DNA from 2 places in the Cobetia sp. AM6 genome. Region 1 is predicted to be linked to the other one. Evidence: predicted binding sites of a transcription regulator. Region 1 holds the regulator's gene; the other holds the start of a gene.
What was found. The regulator sigma-54, encoded in region 1, starts transcription at its own class of promoters, with help from an activator protein. The targets are predictions, from matches to a motif close to TGGCACNNNNNTTGCTNT.

Region 1 (3,218 bases):
TCGGGCTGGTGCGCGCCGATGCCGGCAACGTCTCCATCGATGACAAGGACCTCTCCGCTGCCGCCATGCATCAGCGTGCACGCGCCGGCATCGGCTATCTGCCGCAGGAGGCGTCGATCTTCCGCAAGCTGTCGGTGGCCGACAACATCATGGCGATCCTGGAGACCCGCAAGGACCTGGATCGCAATGGCCGCAAGGCACGCCTTGAAGAGTTGCTCGAGGAATTCAGCATCACGCACATCCGCGCCAGCGCCGGCATGAGCCTGTCCGGCGGCGAGCGTCGACGGGTCGAGATCGCCCGTGCACTGGCCACCGAGCCGGACTTCGTACTGCTCGATGAGCCCTTCGCCGGCGTCGACCCCATCTCGGTGGGCGAGATCAAGAGCATCGTGCGCCAACTGCGCGATCGTGGCATCGGCGTGCTGATCACCGACCACAACGTGCGCGAGACACTCGATATCTGTGACACCGCCTATATCGTCGGCGATGGCCAGATCATCGCCCACGGTGATGCGGACTCCATCCTGGCCAACCAGCAGGTGCGCGACGTCTACCTGGGCCACGAGTTCACGCTCTAGGGTCAGCGGCTGCGCTGAGCCCACCGGAGGCGAAAGCTTCAAAAGCCGCTGCGTGATTTTATCGCGTAGCGGCTTTTTCATGTCTGACATCAGACGCATGCATGACGTCCATACCACCTTGGTGGAAACATGGCATGCAAGTTGCTTGAATATTCACGACAACCTCTTGTCAGTGCCCCGAGTCACGGTATAGCGTAGTAAGCACGTTCCTTTGCCGTGAATTGACTGACTCCATGAAACCCACCCTGCAACTCCGCCTCGGCACCTCGCTGACCATGACGCCGCAGCTCCAGCAAGCGATCCAGCTGCTGCAGCTGTCGACGCTCGACCTGCGTCAGGAGATTCAGCAAGCCCTCGAGTCCAACCCCATGTTGGAGCTCGACGAGGACTACGAGTCGCTGGATGTCGTCGAGACACAGGATTCGAGCGAGATCTCCACTGCCGACTCCTCGAGCGAGATTCCCGAGGAATACCCCCTCGACAGTGACTGGTCGGACCTCTACCAGGACCACGCCGGTAGCCTGACCAGCTCCGGCAGTGGCAGCGGGAGTGAAGAAGGGCCGGACTTCGATCGCAATACCAGTGTCGAGAGCCTGCAGGACCACCTGCGCTGGCAGCTGGCGATGACCGACCTCGATGGCCGTGAACGCCAGATGGCGGAGAGCCTGATCGATGCCGTCGACGGTGCCGGCTATCTGAGTCTGTCACTCGATGAGCTGGTCGATGGCCTGCGCGGCCAGGGCCTGCCCGGCCTCAAGGCCTCCGAGCTCGAGCAGGTATTGTTGCGTCTGCAGCAGTTCGACCCGACCGGCGTCTTCGCCCGTGATCTGCGCGAATGCCTGCTGCTGCAACTGGCACTGCTGCCGGATGATCTGCCGCTGCTGGCGCAGGCGCGCCGCCTGGTACGTCAATTCCTCGAGGCACTGGGCAACGATGACCGCAAGCTGCTCAAGCGCCGCCTGAGCCTTGATGATGACGAGCTGGACCACGTCATTCGCCTGGTGCGCGCGCTCGACCCGCGCCCGGCATCCGCCTGGGGCGAGCCCGCCAGCGATTACGTGATCCCTGATCTGCTGGTGCGCCATACCCGCCACGGCTGGCAGGTCGAGCTCAACCCGGAAGCGCTACCCAAGCTGCGCATCCAGCCGGAATACGCCGCGCTGATCAAGCGTGCCGACAAGTCCGCCGACAATACCTTCCTCAAGGACAACCTGCAGGAAGCCCGCTGGCTGATGAAGAGCCTGTCATCGCGCAATGACACCCTGCTCAAGGTCGGCCGCGAGATCATGGCGCGCCAGATCGACTTCCTCGAGCAAGGCGAGGAAGGCATGAAGCCGCTGATTCTGGCCAACATCGCCGAAGTGGTCGAGATGCACGAATCGACCATCTCGCGGGTCACGACCCAGAAGTACATCCACACCCCGCGCGGCGTCTTCGAGCTCAAGTTCTTCTTCTCGAGCCAGGTCGGTGGCAGCGGCAGTGGCGACGCCCACTCAAGCACCGCCATTCGTGCCCGCATCCGCAAGCTGATCGCGGAAGAGCCGGCCCGCAAGCCTCTCTCCGACTCACGGCTGGTCGATCTGCTCGCCAGCGATGGCATCGAGGTCGCACGCCGTACCGTGGCCAAGTATCGCGAAGCGATGGGCATCCCGTCCTCCAGCGAGCGCAAGCGTCTGGCCTGACCCGTCACCTGCGGCTGCCATGCCCTGCTCTCACCTCCACAATGGCAGCCGCCGCCAACCTCAAGCGCTGGATTTTCCGCTCATCAGCCTCTGACTTCGCGGGCAGCGGTGCGCCTGTCGCGCGCTCTGTCATCCCGTCAACCGCTCGTCAATTGCCCGTCATGGGCCATGACGGCGCGCAGGATGACGGTAAAAAACCGCCGTTCCGGCAGCGTCATTCACCGTCAATCGCATGTTTTTAAAGTCACTTTTGCGCGTATTGCACCTGGATGACACCCGGACAACCTCCCAAAACGCCGCTTGCTCCACTCAATCGAAGCGCCTGAAAGGCGACGTACATGCAGGGATTGGCGACGAAAACCCGCCTTCTTGCGCGTCTTTCACGCACCACCCACCAGACGTGCCCTTGAAGTCCACTCCGTTACCCCTCACTGAGTTGAAGACAAGCACTGAGCCACGATGCAGCGCAGCGTTGATCTTTGCGCAAAGCTTGGGCATTGTCGGTACAGACGCTCACGACATCTGACGCCACTGGCAAGGGTGCGAAAACATCGCCAGACGGTGGCCGTCAAGCCTGTTGCAGAGCGTCCGATCAGGGTTTGCTCGTAGTCAAAAAGGGTTACAATTGAATGGCAACCCGCTGGATAAAGGAGCGTGTCCATGCAAGTGAATATCACCGGGCATCATGTGGAACTTACCGATCCTCTCCGCGATTACGTCAACGAGAAGCTCGCTCGCCTCGAACGGCATTACGACAACATCACCAATGTTCAGGTGACACTGTCGATCGAGAAGGAGCGCCAGCAGGCTGCCTGCACCTTGCACGCGGCAGGCGCTGACCTCCACGCCCTGGCAGAAGACCCCAACATGTACGCTGCCATCGACGCGCTCGCCGACAAGCTGGATCGCCAGCTGGTCAAACACAAGGAAAAGTCCCAGGCTCGCTCTCAGGGCACCG
Region 2 (3,218 bases), 880 kb from region 1:
ACATTATCAAGTTTACCGCCAACCCTCATCCACGTTTGTGGCCAGTCCTCGTCCTGACTCCATGGCGTGTGATGCAAGAGGCCTCCTCGACGCCATGCCGAGGAGGCCTCTCAGGTTTCACGCTATCCAGCATCACGCGATTCGCACTGTTGCCGCGGGGCTTGAGCTGTTGCCTCGCGGCTGTGGCGTGCGATCAGCCGCGAGCCAGTCGCTTGGCCTTTTCCGGGTCATCGAAGGGTAGGGAATGGCTGATGGCCGAGAGGCTGGTCTCGCCGTCAGTGCCAGTCTTGAGGGTCAGCGGGGTGCCATGCTCGGCATAGCCGGGTTCGAGACGTGCCAGCGCCATGGAACGATCGCTCAGGCGCGAGTACATGCCCTGGGTGATGACACCGACACACTTGCCGTCGGCGTAGATCTTGTCACCGATCTGGGCGACGTCTTTCGAATCCAGCAGCACGCCATAGACCTTGACGCGCTCCTTGCCCTGCAGCGCGAAGTGTTCGCTGGCGCCACGGAATTCAGTCTTGCCCGGCGAGACGGTGAAGTCCAGGCCCAGTTCCCACAGGGTGTCGCCCACGGGCTGGTCGGGGTACGGGTAGGTTTCGGAATTGTCCGCCGGGTAGAACAGCAGGTGACTCTCGACCCGCAGCCAGTCAAGGGTACCGAAGCTGCACGGCTTGATGCCCATGTCGGCACCCTCCGCGAGGATCTGTTCCCACAGAGAGGGGGCGTCCTTGGCCTTGCAGAAGATCTCGTAGCCACGCTCGCCGGTGTAGCCGGTGCGCGAGATCATCACGTGGCAGCCGAACAGCTGGGTCTGCAGATGGTGGAAGTAACGCAGCTCACGGATGCCCGGCACGTGACGCTCCAGGAAATCCACCGCGACCGGCCCCTGCAGTGACATGTCGTGCATGTCGTCATCGAAGGTCAGGCTGACGGCGCGCCCCAGGGCACTCTTGGCCAGCATTTCATTCGCGGTACCCGTGCCGTGCACCACGAGGTAGGAGTTCGGTGCCAGGCAATAGACGATGCAGTCGTCGACGAACTTGCCGGCCTCATTCAAGACGCTGGCATACACCGACTTGCCCGGATACAGCTTGGACATGTCCCGCGTGGTGACGTAATCCAGCACGGCCTGAGCGTGCGGACCATTGCAGTGGATCTTCTTGAGCCCCGAGACATCCATCAGACCGGCGCGGGTGCGAATGGTCTCGTGGTCATCGGCCGTGTCCGAGACGGCGTAATTCCAGGCGGTGCCCATGCCATTCCAGTCTTCGAGCTCCGCGCCCAGCTTGCGGTGTTGTTCGGCCAGTGCCGAGATGCGCCATGAATTCGCCATGCGTCCCTTTCTCCTGTGAGTCGTGCTGCCTAGCGTAAATGGGGGGTGCCGTAGTCCTGCTGATGCTGGCGATGATGTCGCGCAAGACGCGCATCCGCCGCAGGAGGTGTTGTTGTTCTTTCGCCTTTTCAGGCGCTTCACCAGGGCTTGTGCCTGCTGCTTGCCTTGCCTGATCGCACGAGAGTCGATTCTTGGAAGGAAAGAAACATTCCCCATAGTTAAGCAAGGGGCTTGCCAATTCCGTCAAAGGCCATGGCCACGGCAGCACTTGAGCGAGTCAGGCGCCGATTGGCAGCACGAATCAGGGCGTGAATATTAGCGCTTTGCGTCATGCTGGTGCGAAGAGAGAGCTTTGGGCACCGAAATGATGCCTATTTCGAGAAACAGGTAGAAATTCACTCAGGATCACCTGGCGTTTCCTGTGGGATGAAATGAACTTGGAAAATAAATTTCCATGCAAAACAGTAGGTTGGTGAAAAGTTCTGGCCGGCAGTTGGCGAAATGGCATGCTGCATGCTTTTCTTTGGGGGAAATAAAGTTGACCAGCAGGAATCACAAAAACTCGTTTCATCCGCTATCTTGACGTGGCGAGTCACCACAAGGGGTCAGGTTTCCCGGGGTGGCAGACAGTGTCGAGGGAGATGAAACCCGGTCCGCTCTCAGAGGAAACCCAGATGTCACCCGAAAACGCGCAACAGTTCATCAAGGATCACGACATTCGCTATCTGCTGGCGCAGTTCGTGGATATTCATGGCGCTGCCAAGACCAAGTCCGTGCCGGCCAATTGCCTGATGGATGTGGTCGAGAAGGGCGCCGGCTTTGCCGGCTTTGCCGTCAGTGGTCTCGGCATGTCGCCGGAGGGGCCGGACTTCATGGCGCGGGGTGATCTGAGCTCGTTGTCGTTGGTGCCGTGGCAGCCGGGTTATGCACGCATGGCCTGTGATGGCTACGTCAATGGTCAGCCGTTCGCCAACGACAGCCGCGTGGTGTTGCTCAAGCAGCTGGAGCGCCTGAAGGAGAAGGGCTGGACGCTCAATAGCGGGCTGGAGCCGGAATTCTCGCTGTTCCGCCGGGGGGAAGCGGGTGAGCTGTTGCCGGTGGACGAGAGCGATACCCTCGCCAAGCCCTGCTACGACTACAAGGGCCTGTCGCGTTCGCGTGAATTCCTCGAGCGCCTGGTCGAATCGCTGCAAGCGGTGGACTTCGACGTTTATCAGATCGATCACGAGGACGCCAACGGCCAGTTCGAGATCAACTACACCTACAGCGATGCACTGACCTCGGCAGACCGCTTCACCTTCGTGCGCATGGCCGCCGGCGAGATCGCCAATGACCTGGGCATGGTGTGCTCCTTCATGCCCAAGCCGCTGGCGGACCGCCCGGGCAATGGCATGCACTTCCACCTGTCCGTATGTGATGACACCGGCCGCAACCTGTTCGGCGATGACTCCGACGCCCAGGGCATGGGCCTGTCGCCGCTGGCGTACCACTTCCTCGGCGGACTGCTGGCACATGCCCCGGCGCTGTGTGCCTTTGCCGCGCCGACCGTCAATTCCTACAAGCGTCTGGTCGGTGGTGGCAGCACCAGCGGCGCGACCTGGGCGCCGGTCTTCATCGCCTACGGTGACAACAACCGCTCGGCCATGGTGCGTGTGCCCTACGGTCGCCTCGAGTTCCGCCTGCCGGACGCCGGCTGCAACCCCTATCTCGTGCACGCCGCCATCATCGCGGCGGGGCTGGATGGCGTGGCGCGCAAGCTGGACCCGGGCACGCCCCACAACATCAATCTCTACTCGCTGACCCCGAGCGAATGCGCCGAGAAGGGCATCGAGAAGCTGCCGCAGAATCTTTCGCTGGCCATCGATGCGCTCGAGGCGGA

Region 2: glnT (type III glutamate--ammonia ligase) is a predicted target of sigma-54. The motif match lies at 1,842-1,859, and genes of this name have one in related genera.

Annotation. Positions count from the first base shown of each region.
Region 1 is NZ_AP021868.1:836,475-839,692, reverse strand. It holds gene lptB (LPS export ABC transporter ATP-binding protein) at 1-578, shown strand, start outside; gene CLAM6_RS03560 (RNA polymerase factor sigma-54) at 812-2,260, shown strand; gene hpf (ribosome hibernation-promoting factor, HPF/YfiA family) at 2,921-3,218, shown strand, end outside.
Region 2 is NZ_AP021868.1:1,717,826-1,721,043, forward strand. It holds gene CLAM6_RS07335 (aminomethyltransferase family protein) at 194-1,339, opposite strand; gene glnT (type III glutamate--ammonia ligase) at 2,014-3,218, shown strand, end outside.